4 regions of the Pantoea alfalfae genome follow, and region 2 is predicted to be linked to each of the others. Evidence: predicted binding sites of a transcription regulator. Region 2 holds the regulator's gene; each other region holds the start of a gene.

Region 1 (3,153 bases), 780 kb from region 2:
GTAATCGCCCGCGCTGAGCAGCCAGGGATGGCGGTTTTGCGTCTTTGTGCAAGGCGTATGCTCCCTGAACCATTAAGCGATCCACGTCCATAAAAAAGGGCGACTCACCAGAGTCGCCCTTTATGATCGTACCATCCAGTCAGAACTTGTAATTAAAGTTCGCACCGTAGAGCCAGGCTTTACCTTCAGAGGTAAAGGTATAAGGCCCTTCTTTCACCGTCACTTTCTGTCCGTGCATATAAGAGATGCCTAAATCAACCGAGGCATCATCGTTAAAGGCATAAGACGTACCCGCACTCAGCCATAAACGATCCTGGTCCGGAATAGAGATAGAGCGCTTATCGGCCGGAACCGGGCTGTCATCAAACGCAATACCGGTGCGGAACGTCCAGTTCTTGTCGTAGGAATAGGTTGTGCCCAGTGCAATGCGGTAGGCATCGTGGAAGCTTTCATCTTTATAGAACAGCGTCTGGCCGTTAGAGCCAGTGGCTTTCAGCTCCTGGAACTGGCTCCAGCTGGTGTACGCCATGCTGTAGTGAACCGCCCACTGCGGTGCCACTTTATGCCAGCCCGATACTTCCCACATCTCTGGCAGATTCAGGGTTAACGCGCCAGGAACGGTGGTACCATTGGTGCCAAACGGCACACCTGACACTTCCGGATTATTCACTGCATTCAGTCGGGAAGAGAGGCTGCTTTTGTAATCGCCATCGAAGTCGACTTTCACTTCTGAACGATAGGTAAAGCCGAAGCGGTTATTCTCATCCACTTCATACAGGACACCGGCGTTCCAGCCATATCCCCACTCATCGCCTTTCAGATGGGCAACCTGCGTATCAGCCGGAACGCCCAGTCTTGCGCCTGACTCACCGGCATAGCGTTCAATTTTGGCTTTGGCATAAACCGCATCAAAACCGACGCCAAAACTAAAATGTTCATTTAAACGGTACGCGGTGCTGAGATTAAAATTGCCAGTCACCAGATCGGTTTTACCGCCGTAACCCCCCGCGGTGTAGCCATTATTAAACTCTGTTGCTAAGCCATAGTTAGAGGTTGCAGACGCGCCGATCCACCACTGATCGTTGATGGGCTGGACATAATGAATATTGGGAACCCACTGATTCGGGGCAATATTATTAGCATCCAGGCTGCGTCCGCTGGGACTGCGACCACTAATATTGACATCTGGCGCAATATAGACCGCACCGAGTGAAAATTCCGGACGATCCATTAATGCCATCGTCGCCGGGTTACGGCTGGCTGATGCCGCCGTATCGCCCATTGCCCCTTCGCCTGAATATGCGCGACCTAAACCAATCGTAGAAAACTCATTTAACTGAAACCCAGCTGCGTAAACGTGTGAAGAGACAAGCGCCACTGCAGCCGCCACGGCTGACTTTGCAAACAGGTTTTTATGGTTCATGACCACAACCTCATGTGAATTATTATTTAACGCTATAACGTCGCGTAACAAAGGACGGCGGATTGTAGGGACTGATGTAAAACGCACATATCAGACCAGTGCGGAGAGTATAGGTCCGACCTGTGTGCATGTTGCAATATTGTTTTTAAAATATTTCAGGTTTGATCGTTTAAAATTCGATCTGCATAACAAAACAGCCCTGATTCTGCACAGCATACCGATTCCAGTTTGTTCTGGATCAATTTTTATTGTGATATTCGTCACTTAGCGCCATGTACATGGCGCATCTTTACGCGAGCAGGTAAAATTTCGGCCATAAAATCGCTCAACCCACCAGATCGCTGGTCAGGAGAATGAAATGACTGATGCCATTAAAAAATGCAGTGCGACCGAAACAGCAGCCTGTTGTTGTGTTGATGTGGGCACGGTAATGGATAATACCGATTGCACCGCCAGCTGGTCGGAGTGGTTTGCTCAGCGTGCCGATGCGGAAGCCAAATTAGCTCTCCTCACCGAACGTGCACGTGAAGTTGAATCGGAACCCTGTGTGATTGAGTCACGCTTCAGTGAGGTGAATCAGGGTGTGCAGCTGGATATCGATTTTACTTTCAGCTGCCAGGCTGAAACGATGATTTTTCAGCTCGGTTTGCGTTAAGTCTCATAACGCCGCATTAATGCGGCGTTTTTCATTTTCGTGTTTCTCTTCGCACTTTTTCCTTTCCGGTATTGGCGGCTCACCCGCTTGTGGTTAACACTGATCAGGTCAGACCTCTTCAGGCAATGATGCCACAGTCCCAGCCACAGGTGAGAACAATGAGCAAAGCGCAGCCGCTGCTGACGCGTGATGGTGAACGCATCGCAATAACCCACGGATTACGCACCCCTTTCTTACGCCAGGCGACCGGCTTCCATGGCATTCCCGCCATTGAGCTGGGACGTATGGTGGTCAGCGAATTAATGGCGCGCAGTGAACTGCCGGCTGAGGTGATCGAGCAACTGGTCTTTGGGCAGGTGGTGCAGATGCCGGAAGCGCCGAACATTGCGCGTGAAATTGTATTAAGCAGCGGGCTGAGTGTGCATACCGATGCCTACAGCGTCAGCCGTGCCTGCGCCACCAGCTTTCAGGCGGTAGCGAATGTGGCAGAAAGTCTGCTGGCGGGCACCATCTCTGCCGGTATTGCCGGTGGCGCGGACTCTTCGTCGGTGTTGCCGATTGGGGTCAGTAAAACGCTGGCCCGCGCGCTGGTGGATCTCAATAAAGCCCGCAGCTTCGGTCAAAAACTGCACATCCTGCGGCGTCTGCGTCCGCGTGATCTGCTGCCGGTCCCGCCCGCAGTGGCGGAGTATTCGACCGGCCTGCGCATGGGCGATACTGCGGAGCAGATGGCTAAGCGTCACGGCATCACGCGCGAAGCACAGGATGCGCTGGCGCTGCGATCCCATCAGCATGCCGCCAGGGCCTGGCAATCCGGGGTACTGAATCAGGAAGTCATGGCAGCCTTTGTACCGCCGTGGAAAAGCGCCATTGATCAGGACAATAACGTGCGGATGAACGCCAAAGCGGAGGATTACGCCCGACTGCGTCCGGCATTTGATCGCCAGCACGGCAGCGTCACCGCGGCCAACAGCACGCCTCTCACCGACGGCGCGGCGGCAGTGATTCTGATGCGCGAGGGCCGCGCCCGTGAACTGGGCATCAGGCCGCTGGGCTATCTGCGCAGCTACGCCTT
Region 2 (3,153 bases):
CAGCGCATCCTGATAGGTTTCCAGCGCGTCGTGGGCGTTCTGCCGCAGTAAGCCGCTCTGCCACTGCGGCCACAGCCACAGCATCCCACCAAAGGCGATCAGACAGCCCATCAGCGTATCCATCAATCGCGGCAGCAGAAACTGCGCGCCATTCAGTGACAGCAGTTGCAGCGAGTAAACTGCCGTGACCGTAAAGCCAATCATCGACCAGCCATAGAACTGGCGGGTAAAGCGATAGCTGATAAAGGTAATTGCCAGCATGATCAGCAGCACCAGCGACTCTGGCACCGCCATGCGCAGCGTGGCAGCCGCGATCACCAGACCGGCAAAAGTGCCCAGCGCCCGGTGCTGAATGCGGACACGGGTAGCGCTGTAGCCGTTCTGGCTGACGAACATGATGGTCATCAGGATCCAGTAGGGTTTGGGGATGTTGAAGAACAGCGCCAGCGCGCTGCCCAGCATCAGCATCACCGCAAAGCGACCCGCCGTGCGCAGCGACGACGAGCGAAACGAGAGATAACTGCGCAGCGCCGGTAACAGCGGCAGGCGGCGCTGGCGGTCTGCCATCAGATCGCGCTGGTAAAGCGGTTTCTGGGTGCGTAGCACCCGCGCAATGCGGTTGAAGTGATAAAGGCAGAAGTTACCCACCGGATTATCGGGATGCTGATGGGCAATTTTCTCCAGTGCGCCGAGCTGTTTATCCATCGCAAAGCGGTCGGGTAACTGGTGATAAAGAATGTTATCTGCCAGCACCCGCAGCCGGGCCGAGATGGTTTTGGCATTCCAGCGGATCACCGCTTCAGCATGGCTTTGCTCCACCAGCTTCTGGACTTCTTCCGGCCGATGCAGGCTGACCGAGATATGCTCCTGCAGATCGAGGGCCACCTGGAAAGCGCGCGTCAGCCTTTTATGGCTGTGATCGCGGCTTGCCGACAGCATATGCATCTGCTGATAACAGGTGTTAATCAGATCGACCACTTTCTGCTGACGGGCCAGCAGTGGCGGCAGCGCCTTTTCCGGATCGGTCAGCTGCGTCAGCAGGGTGTATTTGGCGTCGCAGTAGTTAGCCAGCTCGCGGTAGATCAGGCTCAGGCTTTCGCGCATTGGCTGCTCTTTCCACAGCCAGAACCAGAACCAGTTAAACAGCCCGTACCACAGCGTGCCGCCGATATAGAGCAGCGGGGGGACATAGATGGGCATGCGGCCAATCAGGCTGAGGGTAAAGATGGCGGCAATCAGGGTGCCGGGCAGCAGACGGCCATGCAGCGGGCTGATCTCACCCGTGACGCCGAGCAGCAAAGGCATAGCGAAGAGGATCAGCGGCAGTGGAATCGCATGCAGGGTGAGCCACTGGATCAGAAAGCTGCCGAGGGCAAACAGGCTACCGCCCACAATCAGACGTTTGAAAAAGCGTTTATGCGGCGTATCGAGACCGGCGATATTGCAGCAGGCGGGCACTAATGAGAACAGCAGACCTTTTTGCAGGTCGCCAGCCAGCCAGCCCAGCGCCACCGGCAGACAGAGCACCAGCGTTTGCCGCAAGGCATAATTGACTTCAGGATGGTAAATGATTCGACGCCACATCGGCCCAACACAAACAATAACGGCGTGATGTTGCCATCACGCCGTGGATGACAGGAATTAGCGGGTGCCGTAAACGACGATGGTTTTGCCGTGTGCGGAGATCAGGTTCTGATCTTCCAGCATCTTCAAAATACGGCCCACGGTTTCACGTGAACAACCCACAATCTGACCAATTTCCTGACGAGTGATTTTAATTTGCATGCCGTCGGGATGCGTCATGGCATCTGGCTGCTTCGCCAGGTTAAGCAGAGTCTGTGCAATGCGGCCGGTAACGTCGAGGAAAGCGAGGTTACCCACTTTTTCAGACGTCACCTGCAGGCGACGCGCCATCTGCGATGAGAGTCGCATCAGGATATCGGGGTTAACCTGGATCAACTGACGGAATTTCTTGTAAGAAATCTCCGCCACTTCGCACGCGCTTTTCGCACGTACCCAGGCGCTGCGTTCCTGACCTTCTTCGAACAGGCCAAGCTCACCAATAAAATCGCCCTGATTCAGGTAGGAAAGAATCATCTCTTTGCCTTCTTCATCTTTAATCAGAACCGCGACGGAACCTTTCACGATGTAGTAAAGCGTTTCTGCTTTTTCACCTTGGTGAATCAGCGTACTTTTGGATGGATACTTGTGAATATGGCAATGGGACAGGAACCATTCGAGTGTAGGGTCTGTTTGCGGTTTGCCGAGAACCATTCGCTATTATCCTCTGTTGTAATCGTGCCCAAAATACAGGGGGCAGTTTTCCCTGTCAGGCGGTGAAAGCTTCAAGCGTTTCCTTTTCAGGAAATTATTCGGGCCGCATCAGGCGCAGTGCGCATCATTCTTCCCGGCTTCGCCATCGGGTGACGAAAAATATTTTCAGCACTGTTTGTAGCACAGCTTTTGCCGACTGTCTTCTGTTGTCTCGCTTCAGCTACAGGCGGATTTCTCTGGATTGCTGTTTACCAGGCGAAAGCGTACTCTGGCGACAAAACAGCGTATTCCGGAGCAAAAATCATGCAGGCAAGAGTGAAATGGGTAGAAGGGCTGACATTCCTTGGAGAATCCTCATCCGGCCATCAGATACTGATGGATGGCAATTCAGGTGATAAAGCGCCCAGCCCAATGGAAATGGTGCTGATGGCGGCAGGTGGATGCAGCGCGATTGACGTGGTATCAATTCTGCAAAAAGGCCGCAACGATGTGGCTGATTGTGAAGTAAAACTGACCTCAGAACGTCGTGAAGAGGCGCCGCGAATCTTTACGCACATCAACCTGCATTTTATCGTGAGTGGCAAAGCGCTCCAGGATAAAGTGGTCTCACGCGCGGTCGATCTTTCGGCTGAAAAATATTGCTCGGTGGCCATCATGCTGGGTAAAGGCGTCAACATTACGCATAGCTATGAAGTGATCGAACTTTAGTAGCCGCAGGGGTTATTGCAGACCTGCTAACTTCACTTCCAGTATCTGATGCAGGTTGCTTTAAGACTGTGCCTGGTCCGGAAATCCGCTTTGAGATTGTGCCTGCGTTGTGAACAGGGTCAGAGCGGTTTGTGTCGGTCCGCTGTCAGATTGTGCCTGCATAGGGAATCC
Region 3 (3,153 bases), 280 kb from region 2:
CCAGCGAGTTGGTCTGGCCGATAATCGCCACACCCACCTGCTTGATGATCTCGCGGAAGCGATCATCACTCGGGAAGATATCGAAGCCCGGGATCGCTTCCAGTTTATCCAGCGTACCGCCGGTATGACCCAGGCCACGACCGGAGATCATCGGCACATATCCGCCACAGGCGGCGACCATCGGCCCTAACATCAGCGATGTCACATCACCAACGCCGCCGGTCGAGTGCTTATCCACCACCGGCCCGTTGAGGTTGAGTGATTTCCAGTTAAGTACCGTACCGGAATCACGCATCGCCATCGTCAGCGCAACCCGCTCCGGCAGCGTCATATCATGGAACCAGATGGTCATTGCCAGCGCGGCAATCTGACCTTCCGAGACGGTGTTATCACGCACGCCGTTAATGAAGAAGCGAATCTCCTCTTCAGTCAGCGCCTGGCCGTCACGTTTCTTTCGAATAATTTCTTGTGGCAGGAACAAAGTAGCCCCCTGGTTCAGGGAAATCAGGATGGAGAACAGGCGGTCAGCGACCGCCTGAGGGATCAGTAACCCGCTTTGCTGGTGTCGCTGTCATGACCCAGGGTGTTGAGCAGGCTCGCCAGCAGGCTTGATGCACCAAAGCGGAAATGGCGCGCATCAGCCCAGTCAGCACCCAGCGTCTCTTCTGCCATCTGCAGATAGATCGCGGCATCTTCAGCGGTGCGCACGCCGCCCGCCGGTTTAAAACCAACATGCTGGCTGACGCCTTTGTCACGGATCACATTCATCATGATCTGCGCCACTTCCGGCGTGGCGTTAACTGGTACTTTACCGGTGGAGGTTTTAATGAAGTCAGCACCTGCATCGATGGCAATCTCAGAAGCCTGACGGATCAGCGCTTCTTCCTTCAGCTCACCGGTTTCGATGATGACTTTCAGCAGCACGTCCGCTTCAGCGCAGGCGGTTTTACAGGCTTTTACCAGATCGAAACCAACCTGGCTGTTACCGGCGATCAGCGCGCGGTACGGGAACACCACATCCACTTCATCCGCACCGTAGGCGATGGCGGCACGGGTTTCTGCCAGTGCAATATCGATGTCGTCATTGCCGTGCGGGAAGTTGGTCACCGTGGCGATGCGGATCTCCGGCGTACCCTGCTCGCGCAGCGTTTTACGCGCAATCGGAATAAAGCGCGGATAGATACAGATGGCGGCGGTATTGCCTGCCGGGGATTTAGCCTGATGACAAAGGGCAATCACTTTTGCGTCGGTGTCGTCGTCATTCAGGGTGGTTAAATCCATCAGTTTCAGGGCGCGCAGGGCAAGAGGTTTAATATCGGTCATGAGGCTCTCCAAAGGATCGGGGTGCAACCCACCGGCTTGCCGGCGGAATGTTATAATAATAACACTCAGAAGCGGCCTGATATGTGCCAGTAGTCACATAGGGATAAGAAATTGGTGCAATTTCGTCACACTCACTGTGACGAAAATCGCAGATAACAGCGTCTGGTAGCCATTATACGCCAGCTGGCCGAATGTTACTATTATCACATTTAAGCGCAGGTTAGGCAGATCCGGTCAGTTACGCAGCGCCGGGAAAGCGGGATCGAGCCGGAACAGCTGCTGGCTGTTGTGCCACAGCGCATGGGCAATCTCTTCGGGTGACTCCTCTCGCAGGCTGCAGAGCACCTCCCACACCTGACGCGCCCGTTCCGGGCGGTTTGGCTGGCCCTGAAAGCCCTGCAGCGGCATATCGGGTGCATCGGTTTCCAGCAGCAGCGACGAGAGCGGCAGTTGCGCCACGGTCTGACGGGTTTTGCTGGCGCGTTCATAGGTAATGGTCCCGCCAATGCCAATCGCATAACCCAGCTTAATAAAGGCCTGCGCCTGTTGCAGGCTGCCAGCGAAACCGTGCACCACGCCACGGCGCGGCAGATCGTGACGACGCAGAATCTGCGCCAGCTTGTCATGGGTGCGCCGCGAATGCAGGATCACCGGCAGCTGATACTGTTTCGCCAGCTTCAGCTGCGCCTCAAGAAAGCGTTGCTGCTTATCAAACTGCGGATTGTCGCGATAGAGATCCAGCCCGATCTCGCCGATCGCCACCAGCTTACGTGGCCGCTGTTGCAGTAAGGTTTCCAGCTGCCCAAGATGCGCCTCAAGGTGATTTTCAATGACGATAGGGTGCAGGCCCAGCGCCGCGTAGAGCGGCGGGTATTCCGCGGCCAGCGCGCAGACGCGCTCAAACCGGCTGGCATCAATTGCCGGGATGATAATCTTCTCTACACCCGCCTCAGCGGCGCGCGCCAGGCTGCCGGGAACATCCCCTTCAAAAGGCGGAAAGTCGAAATGACAGTGCGTATCGATAAACGTCATGCCAGCGATCCTTTGTCGTAATTCGCATCATTGTCCGCCAGCGGCGGCGTAATGATCCGTCGGGTATCCGGTGCATTAGCGACCGGCGCAGGTGGGGTGACAATGCGCGCTGAGATCATAGGTTCAGCATTGCTCAGCCACTGGCCCAGCGTGGCGAGGAAATAGCGACCACAGCGCCGTCCCAGATGATAATCCTGATTCAGCGCGGCAACACGGCTGCCCAGGGCACTGCTGGCCAGCACGTGCGGTGGGAAGATTTCAATGATGCGCAAATCGTCGGGCGGATTCTCGATAAACTGCTGAATTTCGCGATAGCTCTGCTCATGCTTATTCAGCACGTTAATCATCGGCTGCAGCGCGCTGGTGCTGAGCCAGCGCTCCATCCGTTTAAACCATTTCGGGGTATAGAACATCTGCGACGGTACGGTGCGGATCACCACAATCGTATCGGCCCCGCGCCGGGCAGCTTCACGCACCGGAATGGCATCGCTGATGCCGCCATCGAGATAGCTTATCCCTTCCAGATTGACACCCAGCCGGTAAAAACCGGGAATGGCGCTGGAGGCTTTAATCAGATCCAGCCAGTTCTCGGCGGTGGGCGTAAAGTAGCCGGGCGAATAGTCGTCGCTGCGGCAGGCGCACATATAAAACTCGCGGCCGCTGGAGAAGAGCTGTTCCGCGCTGCTCATCGCCAACGGAAATTCACTGCGGGTAATATCGATCAGCCAGTCGAGGTCGATCAGATTGCCTCCGCGCACAAAGCGCAGCGGATCAAAAAAGAGTTTACTGGTGGTATAG
Region 4 (3,153 bases), 950 kb from region 2:
CTTCAAACTGCAGCAGAACTTTCGGCCAGCGGCGTTTAACGGCCTGGATAAATTCATTGACGAACTCGTCGTACTCTTCGCCGGTAATGCGCGGATGACGCCAGCCCATATAGAGCGGATCGTTCAGCAACTGCTGGTTATTGGTGCCGACATCCAGTACCACCGGCAAGGTGTAAGCCGGACTGATGCCACCACAGGCGGTATAGAGTGAAAGCTTACCAATCGGGATACCCATGCCGCCGATGCCCTGATCGCCGAGGCCCAGGATGCGCTCGCCATCGGTCACTACAATCACCTTCACATTCTGCTTGGTGGCGTTTTGCAGCATATCTTCGATGCGGTCACGGTTAGGGTAGGAGATGAACACGCCACGCGCACGACGGTAGATCTCAGAGAAGTGTTCGCAGGCTGCGCCCACAGTCGGGGTGTAGATAATCGGCATCATCTCTTCAAGATGATTATCCAGCAGGCGATAGAACAGCGTTTCGTTGGTGTCCTGGATATTACGCAGGTAGACATGCTTATCGTTATTATTTTTGAAGTCCTGGAACTGACGCCAGGCACGCTGCGCCTGCTCTTCAATCGATTCCACTGCTTCTGGCAGCAAACCGTTGAGGTTGAATTCATTACGTTCTTCGATGCTAAAGGCGCTGCCTTTATTCAGCAGGGGAAATTCCAGCAAAATCGGGCCAGCATAAGGGATATACAGCGGGCGTTTACTTTCGTAGTCGAGTTCCATGCGGTAATGCTCCGGTTGCAGTGTTGTCTGGCGTCACGCCGGAAAGGTAGCGCCAGTTTTCTCACCCGTTATAGCTCAGACTGCAGGTCAGGCAGCGGCAGGGTAACCGCTGCGGAAACATTCACGACCGTGCTGCTATCCTGCAACCTGAATTATTCAGAGTAATTTGTAATTGCGTGAATTCTGGCGCCAGATCCTATGAAATTTCCCGCAGAAGTACAGCGTTTGTTCACAAAAGCTCACAAAACTGTGGCTTCTCTGACAGCGGGTTATGCTTTGTACAGCGTTACCTGCAGCAGCTCACCGCAACCAAATGTCTCAAGCGTCGCCTGCGTGGCGGCAAACTGGCTTAACGTGGCATTTTCCACTTCGGCCAGTACCGCTTTTTTTATCTGACGAACATCGCCGCCCTGCATGTTCAGCAAGACCAGTGCCGCCTGAAGCGGCGGGAAGCTCGGGTTAAACGCGGCATTTTCGGCATAGCGACCGGCGACAATCGCGCCATCCGTGGTCAGCAGCGCAACACCCGCGTGGGACTGGCTGTAAGGCGCGTGGCTGGCATTGGCAGCGGCAACCGCAGCCTGCACCAGTTCATCGCCTTCGGCCACATAGCCGTGGTCCACCTCGTCCATCAGGAAGGTCGTAATGTCCAGATCGCGCGGGCCAAAGGCATCCGGCAGATAATCGGCCAGGGTGCTGATTGCGCGTTGTGGCAGGCTGATGCGAATGTTGGTGCCGCTGTTCAGCTCGTTCATGAACTGACGGCAGTGACCGCACGGCGTGTAGTTAACGGTGATGGTCTCAAGCTGGCGCTCGCCGCGCAGCCACGCATGGGTAATAGCGCTCTGCTCAGCATGGACGGTCTGCTGCATGGGCGTGCCGACAAATTCCATGTTAGCCCCGAAGTACCAGTTGCCGCTGACGCCGCGGGCTATCGCCCCAACGTTAAAATGCGACACGGTAGCAACGGCACAGGAGGCCGCGAGGGGCAGCAGCGCCAGCGCCAGCGCATCGGCCTCCATTTGTGTCTGTTGTTGCAGTGAGGTGACCTGGTCGGCGCTGATCACCGCATGAAAGTCAGGATCGTTCAACAGGGGAGCAAGTGCAGTTTGCAGCGTTGACGGCAATGCCTCAAAAGCAGAGAGGAAACGGGAATGCATGTGAGCCTCATTAAATTCAGCAGGGCGATGTGCCAGTCACCGGTTTATATGTGATCCACATCGCTCTGACAATGTAACATGTGTTGCATGTTTCAACTTTGCGAGATCTCTCGCAAACTTTCAGCCAAACCAGTGCATCAGCAGCGGAAAAATAAACGGTGCCAGCAGAGAGGTGATGATGCCGCAGATCACCAGCGCCAGTGAGCTGAATGCTCCTTCCTGATAGTCCAGTTCCGCGGCACGCGCCGTGCCCAGCGCATGCGATGCATTGCCAATTGCCAGTCCGCGCGCCGCTTTCGATTTTACGCCCAGCAGATTCAGCAGCGTGTGTCCGAATACCGCACCCAGTACTCCGGCAATCAGCACGCAGATGGCGCTGATGGCGGGAATGCCGTGCAGCGAACCGGAGACGGCCATCGCGATGGGCGTGGTCACGGATTTAGGTACGATGGTGGCGGCAATTTCAGGTGTGGCACCCATCCACAGGGCAATAGCGGTGCCTGAGATCATGGCGGTCAGGCTGCCGATAAAGCAGACGCCAATAATCGATTTCCAGCGGGCACGAATCTGATGCATCTGCTCATACAGCGGCAGTGCCAGCGCGACCACAGCCGGTTGCAGCAGCTGATTAAGAATCTGGCTGCCGGCGAAATAGCGCGAGTAAGGAAGCTGCAACAGCAGCAGTATCGGGATAATCATCCCCATGGCGACCAGTAGCGGATTAAGCAGCGAGATTTTCAGTCGTATCGCCAGCTTGCGCGCCAGAAAAAAGGCTGCCAGCGTCAGTGGCAGTGACCACCACATGTCACTCATCGGCTGACTCTCCGGCAGGACGGCGGCTGTGAAGCCGGTGGGCGCTGACGCCGACAATGGAGAGTACCAGGAAGGTACTGACAACACAGGAAACAACAATCGGGCCAAACTGGGCGGTGAGTATATCGGTGTAACTCATCACTCCGACGCTGATTGGCACAAACAGCAGCGCCATGTAGCGAATCAGCAGATGGCAGCCCGGTTTTACCCAGCTGACCGGCAGGATCTGCGACGCCAGCAGGCCGAACAGAATTAACATTCCCAGGATGCTGCCTGGCAGTTTAATGGGCAGCAGCGAAGCGATGCCGATGCCAGCGTATAAGCAGAGATAAATGATGATAAAGGCGCGAAGATAACGTCCGCAGACAGACAGCACGGTGAGCATGGCAGGCTCCTGTTTTCACTGAGCTTCATCATACGCATTAACCGCTTAGCGTGCTA

The links. Region 2 encodes CRP, which controls carbon source genes, mostly activating them, when cyclic AMP is high. Its sites were predicted from a motif close to ATGTGANNNNNNTCACAT; they were not measured.
Region 1: a site for CRP is predicted at 1,672-1,689, ahead of K6R05_RS05825 (YfcZ/YiiS family protein). Genes of this name have one in related genera too.
Region 3: a site for CRP is predicted at 1,515-1,532, ahead of deoC (deoxyribose-phosphate aldolase). Genes of this name have one in related genera too.
Region 4: a site for CRP is predicted at 1,948-1,965, ahead of cdd (cytidine deaminase). Genes of this name have one in related genera too.

The regions. Positions count from the first base shown of each region.
Region 1 is NZ_CP082292.1:1,210,953-1,214,105, forward strand. Features, by position in the region: gene mlaA (phospholipid-binding lipoprotein MlaA) at 1-4, shown strand, start outside; gene fadL (long-chain fatty acid transporter FadL) at 140-1,423, opposite strand; gene K6R05_RS05825 (YfcZ/YiiS family protein) at 1,782-2,078, shown strand; gene fadI (acetyl-CoA C-acyltransferase FadI) at 2,237-3,153, shown strand, end outside.
Region 2 is NZ_CP082292.1:429,482-432,634, forward strand. Features, by position in the region: gene K6R05_RS01985 (YccS/YhfK family putative transporter) at 1-1,584, opposite strand, end outside; gene crp (cAMP-activated global transcriptional regulator CRP) at 1,642-2,274, opposite strand; gene K6R05_RS01995 (OsmC family protein) at 2,578-2,982, shown strand.
Region 3 is NZ_CP082292.1:706,228-709,380, reverse strand. Features, by position in the region: gene deoA (thymidine phosphorylase) at 1-481, opposite strand, end outside; gene deoC (deoxyribose-phosphate aldolase) at 544-1,323, opposite strand; gene K6R05_RS03390 (TatD family hydrolase) at 1,558-2,355, opposite strand; gene K6R05_RS03385 (patatin-like phospholipase family protein) at 2,352-3,153, opposite strand, start outside.
Region 4 is NZ_CP082292.1:1,377,415-1,380,567, forward strand. Features, by position in the region: gene K6R05_RS06455 (NAD-dependent malic enzyme) at 1-739, opposite strand, end outside; gene cdd (cytidine deaminase) at 1,009-1,899, opposite strand; gene K6R05_RS06465 (CidB/LrgB family autolysis modulator) at 2,020-2,712, opposite strand; gene K6R05_RS06470 (CidA/LrgA family protein) at 2,705-3,097, opposite strand.